2 regions of the Streptomyces sp. Sge12 genome follow, and region 2 is predicted to be linked to the other one. Evidence: riboswitches for the same ligand, from Rfam matches in the RefSeq annotation. Region 2 holds a riboswitch; the other holds the start of a gene.
What was found. A riboswitch is a leader RNA that binds a small molecule or an ion and turns the genes downstream of it on or off. The one in region 2 is predicted to bind ZMP and ZTP.
Positions count from the first base shown of each region.

Region 1: another riboswitch for ZMP and ZTP. It lies ahead of glyA (serine hydroxymethyltransferase); the one in region 2 lies ahead of B6R96_RS06970 (bifunctional 5,10-methylenetetrahydrofolate dehydrogenase/5,10-methenyltetrahydrofolate cyclohydrolase).

Region 1 covers NZ_CP020555.1:3,279,193-3,284,309, reverse strand. The annotation lists gene B6R96_RS14325 (hypothetical protein) at 14-316, shown strand; gene B6R96_RS14320 (glutathionylspermidine synthase family protein) at 325-1,527, shown strand; gene rocD (ornithine--oxo-acid transaminase) at 1,595-2,800, opposite strand; ZMP/ZTP riboswitch at 2,932-3,022, shown strand; gene glyA (serine hydroxymethyltransferase) at 3,057-4,325, shown strand; gene trpS (tryptophan--tRNA ligase) at 4,463-5,117, shown strand, end outside.
Region 2 covers NZ_CP020555.1:1,545,064-1,550,180, forward strand. The annotation lists gene B6R96_RS06960 (NAD(P)/FAD-dependent oxidoreductase) at 1-1,359, shown strand, start outside; gene B6R96_RS06965 (MAB_1171c family putative transporter) at 1,356-2,525, shown strand; gene B6R96_RS06970 (bifunctional 5,10-methylenetetrahydrofolate dehydrogenase/5,10-methenyltetrahydrofolate cyclohydrolase) at 2,582-3,427, opposite strand; ZMP/ZTP riboswitch at 3,524-3,624, opposite strand; gene B6R96_RS06975 (methyltransferase domain-containing protein) at 3,682-4,443, shown strand; gene B6R96_RS06980 (RNA polymerase sigma factor) at 4,658-5,117, shown strand, end outside.

The DNA.
Region 1 (5,117 bases), 1.7 Mb from region 2:
GGGAGCAGCAGACATGGACAACAGCAGCACCAATCAGCGCCGGATGCGCTCCGGCGCGGTCGCACTCGGCGGAATGGGCCTGCTCGCGGCCACGCTCGTGGCCTGCGGCAGCAGCGACGAACCGGACAAGCGCTGTGCCTCCCGCTCCACCTTGCAGCACCTGAACAACAAGGAGTGCAAGAGCGGCGGCACCGGCGCCTACTACTACGGCGGCAACGTCAGCGCCGGCAAGGTCTCCGGCGGCAGCTTCGACAAGTCCGCCGTCACCCGCGGCGGCATCGGCGGCCACAAGAGCTCCGGCTCCAGCGGCGGCTGACCGCCATCATGGAGCGGCACACCATCGAGCCCCGCCCCGGCTGGCAGAAGACGGTCGAGGAGCAGGGGGTGATCTACCCCCTCACCCGCTACCCCGATGACTCCCTGCGGCCCTACTGGGACGAGAGCGCGTACTACTCCTTCTCGCTCCCCGAGGTCGAGGCCCTGGAGAACGTCGTCGAGGAGCTGCACGCCATGTGCCTCGCCGCGGCCGCGCACATCGTCGAGCACGACCGCTTCGACGACCTCGGCATCACCGACCCGAAGCTGGCCGCGCTGATCGCCGAGTCCTGGCGGCGCCGCGCCGAACAGCCCTCCCTCTACGGCCGTTTCGACCTGCGCTACGACGGCACCGGCAGCCCGGCCAAGATGCTGGAGTACAACGCCGACACCCCCACCTCCCTCGTGGAGGCCGCCAGCCCCCAGTGGTTCTGGATGGAGGAGCGCTTCCCGGGCGCCGACCAGTGGAACTCGCTCCACGAGCGCCTCGTCGACGCCTGGCGGCGCCAGGCCGAGCTGCTCCCGCCCGGCCCGCTGCACTTCGCGCACTCCGAGACCGACGAGCTGGGCGAGGACCTGATGACGGTCGCCTACCTCCAGGAGACCGCCGAGCAGGCCGGCCTGGACACCCAGGCGCTCTCCGTCGAGCAGATCGGCTGGGACAGCCTGTCCGGGCGGTTCGTGGACGAGAAGCTCCGCTTCATCCGCTCCTGCTTCAAGCTCTACCCGTGGGAGTGGCTGGCGACGGACACCTTCGGCCCGCAGGTGCTCGGCACGTACGACCACGGCGGCGGCTCCGGCACCACCTGCTGGATCGAGCCCCTGTGGAAGATGCTGCTGTCCAACAAGGCGCTGCTCGCGATCCTGTGGGAGCTCTTCCCGGAGCACCCCAACCTGCTGCCCGCCTACCTCGACGGCCCGCGCGAACTGGCCGAGCCCGGCTCCACCGGCTACGTGGCCAAGCCGCTCCTCGGCCGTGAGGGCGCGGGGGTCACCCTCCACGAGGCGGGCGGGGGCGGCGAGCCCTTCGTACCGGAGGAGGGGGAGCGGTACTGCTTCCAGGGCCTGGCCCCGCTGCCCGACTTCGACGGCAACCGGGTGGTGCTCGGCGCGTGGGTCGTCGAGGACGAGGCGGCGGGGCTCGGCATCCGCGAATCGGCGGGGCCGGTCACGGACGAGTACGCCCGCTTCCTGCCCCACGTCATCCTCTAGCCGATCCCGATCCCGATCCGGGGCCCGATCGATCCGGGCCCCGGTGCGGACCCGGATCGGGGACGTCCTACGCGCCGAGCACCGACCGGAGCTGGGACAGGCCCCAGTCCAGGTCCTCCTTGCTGATCACCAGCGGCGGGGCGATCCGGATCGTCGACCCGTGGGTGTCCTTCACGAGCACCCCGAGCTCCATCAGCTTCTCGGAGATCTCCCGGCCCGTGCCCCGCGACGGGTCGATGTCGACGCCCGCCCACAGCCCGCGGCCGCGTACGGCGGTCACCGCGCCCCCGCCGACCAGCAGGTTCAGCTCACGGTGCAGGTGCTCGCCCAGCTCGGTGGCGCGGCCCTGGAACTCTCCGGTCCGGAGCATCGCGATCACCTCCAGGGCGACGGCGCAGGCGAGCGGGTTCCCGCCGAAGGTGGACCCGTGCTGACCGGGCCGGAACACCCCCAGCACGTCCCGGTCGGCGACGACGGCCGACACCGGCACCACGCCGCCGCCGAGCGCCTTGCCGAGGATGTACACGTCCGGGACGACGCCCTCGTGCTCGCACGCGAAGGTCCGGCCCGTCCGCCCCAGCCCCGACTGGATCTCGTCCGCCATGAACAGGACGTTCCGCTCGCGGGTCAGCTCCCTTACGCCGCGCAGGTACCCGGCGGGCGGCACCAGCACCCCCGCCTCGCCCTGGATCGGCTCCAGCAGCACGGCCACCGTGTTCTCGGTGACGGCGTGCGCCAGCGCGGTGAGGTCCCCGTACGGGACGATCTCGAAGCCCGGCGTGTACGGCCCGAAGTGGTCGCGGGCGTCGTGGTCCGTGGAGAAGGAGACGACGGTCGTGGTCCGCCCGTGGAAGTTGTCGGCGGCGACCACGATCTTGGCGTGCCCGTCCGGGACGCCCTTGACCTCGTAGCCCCACTTGCGGGCGGTCTTCACCGCCGTCTCCACGGCCTCCGCCCCCGTGTTCATGGGGAGCACCATCTCCTTGCCGCACAGTGCGGCCAGCTCGGTACAGAACTCGGCGAAGCGGTCGTGGTGGAAGGCGCGCGAGGTGAGCGTGACCCGTTCCAGCTGGGCACGGGCGGCGTCGATCAGACGGCGGTTGCCGTGCCCGAAGTTGAGGGCCGAGTACCCGGCGAGCATGTCGAGGTATCTGCGGCCCTCGACATCGGTCATCCAGGCGCCTTCCGCGGACGCGACGACCAGGGGCAGCGGATGGTAATTGTGCGCGCTGTGCGCGTCTGCGGAGCGGATGGCATCAGCAGTTGTCGACACGGGGTCTCCGATCGTCCGTCCGGCGGGGTGAAGCGCCGGGTGAAGCGGTGACGAGGGTGGCGTCACCTTCTTATCGTCGCTCGAATACCGGACGCAGAAACCTCTCTTCCGGCGCGCCCGCTAAGGTGTCGGGTACGCACGGCGACTGGCGTACGGAGAACCAACTCCGGGGGAGTCGTGCGCGCTCGACCGCATACAGGGCCGCTCGCCTGGGCCTCGCGGGGTACCGATCACATCGACCCCGGAGGAGCCCGCCATGTCCGCGAGCCGCCATCCCGCCCTGTTCGCCGCCGACCCCGAGCTGGCCTCGTTCGTCGCGGCGGAAGAAGTACTGCAGGCGCAGACCCTGCGCCTGATCCCCAGCGAGAACTACGTGTCCGCGGCCGTCCTCGAAGCCTCCGGCACCGTGCTGCAGAACAAGTACAGCGAGGGCTACCCGGGCCGCCGCTACTACGAGGGCCAGCAGAACATCGACCGCGTCGAGGCGCTGGCCGTCGAGCGGGCCAAGGGCCTGTTCGGCGTGGACCACGCCAACGTGCAGCCGTACTCCGGCTCGCCCGCCAACCTGGCCGTGTACCTGGCCTTCGCGAAGCCCGGCGACACCGTGATGGGCATGGCCCTGCCGATGGGCGGGCACCTGACGCACGGCTGGGGCGTCTCGGCGACCGGTTCCTGGTTCCGGGGCGTCCAGTACGGCGTCCGCGCGGACACCGGCCTGATCGACTACGACGCGGTGCGCGACCTGGCCCTCGCCGAGCGGCCCAAGCTGATCTTCTGCGGCGGCACCGCCCTGCCGAGGACCATCGACTTCGCCGCCTTCGCCGAGATCGCGCGCGAGGCGGGCTCGATCCTGGTCGCGGACGTGGCGCACATCGCCGGCCTGATCGCGGGCGGCGCGCACCCGTCCCCGGCGGACCACGTCGACGTCATCTCGACCACCACCCACAAGACCCTGCGCGGTCCGCGGGGCGCGATGCTGATGTGCCGGGAGGAGCACGCGAAGGCCATCGACAAGGCGGTCTTCCCGGGCCTCCAGGGCGGCCCGCACAACCAGACGACGGCCGGTATCGCGGTGGCGCTGCACGAGGCCGCGCAGCCGTCGTTCGTCTCGTACGCGCACGCGGTCGTCGCCAACGCCAAGGCGCTGGCCGCGGCGCTGCTGCAGAAGGGCTTCGACCTGGTCTCGGGCGGTACGGACAACCACCTGATCCTGATCGACCTGACCGGCAAGGACGTACCGGGCAAGATCGCCGCCAAGGCCCTGGACCGGGCGGGCATCGTCGTGAACTACAACACGGTGCCGTTCGACCCGCGCAAGCCGTTCGACCCCTCGGGGGTGCGGATCGGCACGCCGTCGCTGACGTCCCGCGGCCTGTCCACCGAGCACATGCCGGTGGTGGCCGACTGGATCTCGCGCGCCGTCGACGCCGCCGCGAAGGGGGACGAGCAGGCCCTCGCCGCGATCCGCGCGGAGGTCACGGACCTGATGGCCGCCTTCCCGGCCCCGGGCCTGCCGCTCGCGTAGCCCGCGGCACCGCTCCGGGGGCGCCGCCCCCGGAGCGCCGCCCCCGGAGCGGACCGGCGGAAACCGGCCGCTCGGCCGGGGCGGGATCGGGCCTGCGGCGGGCACGGGCCCCTCCCCGCACCTGAGAGAATGAAGCCATGGCTTCTGATCGTCCTCGCGCGCTCTCCGGCATCCAGCCCACCTCCGGCTCGTTCCACCTCGGGAACTACCTCGGAGCCATCCGCCAGTACGTCGCCCTGCAGGAGACGCACGACGCCTTCTACATGGTGGTCGACCTGCACGCGATCACCATGCCGCAGGATCCGAAGGACCTGCGCGCGAACACCCGGCTGTCCGCCGCCCAGCTGCTCGCCGCCGGCCTGGACCCCGAGCGCTGCACGCTCTTCGTCCAGAGCCACGTGCCCGAGCACGCGCAGCTCGGCTGGGTCATGAACTGCATCACCGGTTTCGGTGAGGCCAGCCGCATGACCCAGTTCAAGGACAAGTCCGCCAAGGGCGGCGTCAACAGCGCCAGCGTCGGCCTGTTCACGTACCCGATCCTCCAGGTCGCCGACATCCTGCTGTACCAGGCGAACGCGGTCCCCGTCGGCGAGGACCAGCGCCAGCACATCGAGCTGACCCGCGACCTGGCGGAGCGCTTCAACCAGCGCTACGGCCGGACCTTCACCCTGCCCGCCGCGCACATCGTCAAGGAGGTCGCGAAGATCTACGACCTCCAGGACCCGGCGATCAAGATGTCGAAGTCCGCGTCGTCCCCCAAGGGCCTGATCAACCTCCTCGACGAGCCCAAGG
Region 2 (5,117 bases):
TCGGGCGGCGCCCGGGCCATCGAGCGGATCCTGCCCGGCATCACCGCCGACTGGACGAAGGCGGGCGCCATCCGCCGCAGCCTGCCCACCGACCTCGTCACCAAGACCGCCCAGGGCTGGATCCCCCGCTGCGGGGAGAAGCAGTTCAACATCTCCTGCAGCCGCGACCTCCTCGACTCGGTGGTGCGCGCCCGGGTGACCGCCCTCGCCGGCGTGTCCACCCTCCAGGGCCGGGTCCGCGCCCTGGAGGGCACGGCGGCCCGGGTCACCGGCGTCCTCGTCGACACCCCGCAGGAAGAGGGCCGGCTGCTGACCGCCGACCTCGTGATCGACGCCAGCGGGCGCGGCTCGCGGGCCCGGACCTGGCTCCAGGCACTCGGCGTGAGCGGAATCCGGCAGGCCGAGGTCGACTCCGGTCTCGTCTACGCGACCCGGATCTTCGAGGCCCCCGCCGGTGCGCACGAGATGGGCTTCCCCATCATCAACGTGCAGTCCGACCCCCGGGTGCCCGTGCCCGGGCAGACCGCAACGATCGTGCCGATCGAGAACGGCCAGTGGCAGGCCACCCTGTCCGGCACCCGCGGCGGCCAGCCGACCGGCGACCCCGACGCGTTCATCCCGTTCGCCAAGGCCGTCCGCGACCCGATCGTCGGCGAGCTCCTGGAGGGCCGCAAGCCCCTGACGGACGTCGCCGTCACCCAGGGCACCGCCAACCGCCGGGTCTACTTCGAGAAGGCCGAGCTGCCCGACGGCTTCTTCGCCGCCGGCGACTCCGTCGCCACCTTCAACCCGCTGTACGGGCAGGGCATGACCGTCGCCGCCCAGGGGCTGCTGGCCGTACGCACCCTGCTCCGGGCCAAGGGCCTGGCTCATCCCGGGATCGGGCGCGAGGCGCAGCGCGCGATCGCCCCCCAGGTCAGCACCGCCTGGGAGCTCGCCACCTCGCAGGACATCCTGTATCCGGGCGCCACCGGAATGAAGCCGCGCACCGGCACCGGCCTGCTCAACGGGTACGTCAACCGGCTGATGACGGGCGCCACCACCGACGAGGCGCTCACCGCCGCCCTGTTCAAGGTCCTCACCATGAGCACCGCGCCCACCCACTGGCTGCGGCCCTCGGTGGTCTGGCACGTACTGCGCGCCTCGGACCGGGGCGCCCTGAAGGCGCCGCCGCTCACCGCCGCCGAGCGGGCCGTCGCCGGGCTCGACCCGGTGCCCGGCGCAACACCCGGCGCCGACGCAACGCCCGGCGCGGGCACGAGCACCGGCACCGGCACCGGCACGGCCGCGGACGCCGCCGTCACCGGCCCGGCGGCGGACCCGGTCGGCCCCGCCGACCCCGTCGGACAGGCCCGATGAGCAGCAGGATCCTGCTGCTCCTGCCCGGGTCCCTGATGGTCCTGGCGCTGCTGATCAAGCTGCCGACGCTGCGCCGGGACCGGGACCAGCCGCTGAACCGCACCGCCTGCGGGCTCCTCCTGGTCGGCGCCCCCATCACCTTCCTGGCATCGCCGCCGACGATCGCCGCGGTCAACCGCCTCACCGGCGTGGTCAACTTCTCCGCGCCCCTGGTGTTCGGCCTGCTCACCGTGTTCTCCGGGCTGTGCGTCGTCCTCGTCCTGCAGTGGCGCGGCGGGCCGCCCGCGGCCGTGCGCCGGGCCACCCGGCTGACCGCGGCCGTCTTCGCCACGGCGACCGCGGCGATCGTCGCCCTGTTCGTGATCGGCGACGCGCCGGTGGAACGGCTCGAGGACCTGGACACGTACTACGCCACCACGCCGTGGATCCGCGAGATGATCGTCTGCTTCCTCGTGGCGCACACCCTGGGCAGCTCGGCGCTGACCTGGCTGTGCGGCAAGTGGCTGGCGCGCGCCGACCGCGCGCTGCGCCCGCTGCGCACGGGGCTGGCCCTGATCGTGGTCGCCGGGCTGATGGACCTGGCGTACCTGGTCGCCAAGTGGGCCTCGGTGGTGGCCCGGTGGGCCGGCCGCGACATGGTGTTCCTGTCGACGGACGTGGCGCCGCCGCTGGCCTCGGCGTCCGCGCTGCTGCTCGGCGCCGGTTTCGTCGTGCCGCTGGTCGGCGGGTCGGCGACCTGGCGGGCCTTCGGCCAGTACCGGCGGCTGCGCCCGCTGTGGAAGGCGCTGCGGGGCTTCGCCGCGGCCCAGGGCCGGACCGTGCCGCTGGCCTGGTGGTCCCCGATGGGGATCCGGCTGCTGCACCGCGAGTCGGTCATCGACGACGGCATCCTGGCGCTGGCCGGCTGGTTCGACCCCGCCGTGCGCTGCGCCGCGTACGAGGCCGCGCGCGGCCAGGGCGCGAGCGAGGCCCGGGCCTCGGCCGTGGCCGACGCCGCCATGCTCGCCGCCGCGTGCGAGCGCCGGGCCGCCTCGGAGGCGGCTGCCCGGCCTCCGCAGCACCCCGAGCCGCCGCGGCTGTCCGACCAGCCGCTGACCGTTCTGGCGCGTGAGTTCCGTACCTCCCCGATCGTCGCCACCGCCGCCCGTTCCGCCGCCGGGGCCTGAAAGGGGAACGCCCCGGACCGCGGCATCAGCCGGGGTCCGGGGCGTTCGATCCGAGCTCAGAGCTCCGCGAGGTCCAGCCCGGCCTGCGCGGCGGCCGCCTGCACGGTCTGCTCCAGCAGGACGGCGATGGTCATCGGGCCGACGCCGCCCGGTACCGGGGTGATCAGCGAGGCTCGGGCGGCGGCCGACTCGAAGTGCACGTCGCCGACGTTGCCCTCGTTGTAGCCGGCGTCCAGGACCACCGCGCCCGGCTTGATGTCCTCGCCCCGGATGAACTCGGCCTTGCCCACGGCGGCGACCAGGACGTCCGCCTGGCGCACGATCGAGGAGAGGTCCCGGGTGCGCGAGTGGCAGTAGGTGACGGTGGCGTTCTGCTCCAGCAGCAGCATTCCGGCCGGCTTGCCCAGGATCGCGCTGCGGCCGACGACGACGGCGTGCTTGCCGGTCAGGTCCACGTCGTAGGCGGCGAGGAGGCGCATGATGCCGCCGGGGGTGCAGGAGACGAAGCCCGGCAGTCCGAAGCCCATCGCGGCGAAGGAGTGCATGGTGACCCCGTCGACGTCCTTGCCCGGGGCGATGGCCTCGAAGGCGGCGCGCTCGTCGATGTGGTGCGGGACGGGGTGCTGGAGCAGGATGCCGCTGATCTCCGGGTCCTCGGAGAGGGCCGTGATCGCGGCGACGAGCTCCTGCGTGGTGGTAGACGCCGGCAGCTCCACGTGGCGGGAGGTGATCCCGGCCTTGGCGCAGCGGTTCTGCTTCATGCGGACGTAGGTGACGGAGGCGGGGTCCTCGCCGACCAGCACGGTCGCCAGACAGGGCGCGGTACCGGTGCGCTCGGTGATCTTCGCCGCGCGGGCGGCGGTCTCCTCCGAGATGCGGCGGGCGAGGGCGGTGCCGTCCATCAGCCGGGCCGTGGCGGTGGTGTCGGCGAAGGCGCCGGAAGGGGCGGAGGCAGTCTGGGCAGTCGTCACGGGGTCTCCTGAACGTCGCTGCGGATCGCGGTTCGCCCAGGCGCGCGGCAGTCGACGTACCGGAGTGCGCAGTACGCCGGGCCGCTCCCCGGTGGTGATCCACCCGAACGCCAGTCACGGCCCGCCGACCACTGTAGTCGACATATCCGGTGGTTGACGGGCGTCCGACCTGGGACGATCGAGGCATGACGCGTACTTTCGACCATCTTGTCGCCGAGGCGGAGTCCGTCTCCGTGGACGGCTGGGACTTCTCCTGGCTCGACGGCCGGGCCACCGAGCAGCGCCCCTCCTGGGGCTACCAGCGCTTGATGGCCGAGCGCCTGGCCCGTGTCCGGTCGGCCCTGGACATCCAGACCGGCGGTGGCGAGGTCCTGGCCGGCTCCGGTCCGCTGCCGCCGCTGACGGTGGCCACCGAGTCCTGGCCGCCCAACATCGAGAAGGCGACGCGGCTGCTGCACCCGCTGGGCGCGGTGGTGGTCGCGGACTCCGACGAGCCGCCGCTGCCCTTCGGCGACGACGCCTTCGAGCTGGTGACCAGCCGGCACCCGGTGACCATCTGGTGGGAGGAGATCGCACGGGTGCTGACGCCGGGCGGCACCTACCTCTCGCAGCAGGTCGGTCCGGCGAGCGTCTTCGAGCTCGTCGAGTACTTCCTCGGCCCGCAGCCGGAGGAGATCCGGCGCGCCCGGCACCCCGACGACGCGGTCGCCGACGCCACCCGGGCCGGCCTCGACGTGATCGATCTGCGCTCCGAACGACTGCGCACGGAGTTCCACGACATCGGAGCCGTGATCTACTTTCTTCGGAAGGTGATCTGGATGGTGCCCGGCTTCACGGTCGGGCAGTACCGGGACCGGTTGCGCGAGCTGCACGAACAGATCGAACGCGAAGGTCCGTTCGTCGCACACACCGCACGTTTCCTCGTCGAGGCCCGCAAAAAGGGGTGACGCGGGGGGCGGACGGATCTGCGCCGGATCGGTTGCGCGAACACAGCGTGGCGCAGGTCACTCAATTCAGCGCGTAACGAATCGACTCGGGCATGCGATGAACCGACAGGTGTCCTCGCGCGGCCCGGAATACAGACCCCCCTCGGGTCTGTTTCCCGAGTTCGCGCGATGATGTCCCGCCCACCCTTTATCTGTTCGCAACGAGAGGCTCCTTGTGTCGCTCAGCCCGTCCCGTACGTTCCCTCCGGAGATCGCCGAATCCGAGGCCCTCGTCGCGCTCGTCGAGCGCGGCCGCGAGCAGGGTCACATCAACGGTGACGACGTGCGCCAGGCCTTCGAGGCCGGCCGCATCCCGGTGGACCAGTGGAAGCGGGTCCTGCGCAGCCTGAACCAGGTCCTGGACGAGGAGGGTGTCGCCCTTCACGTCAGCGCGGCCCCCGCCACCAAGGCTGCCGCCAAGAAGCCCCGCAAGGCTGCCGCCGCCCCGGCCCGTACCGTGGCCAAGAAGGCCACCCCGGCGCCGCGCCCGATCGGTGCGCGCAAGACCGCTGCCGCCACCGCGGCCGCGCCCACCGCCACGGCGATATCCGCTCCGTCGGCCGCCGCCATCGACGAGGACGCGGCTGCCGAGGCCGCCGCCGAGCCGAAGAAGCGCACGGTCAAGAAGACCGCCG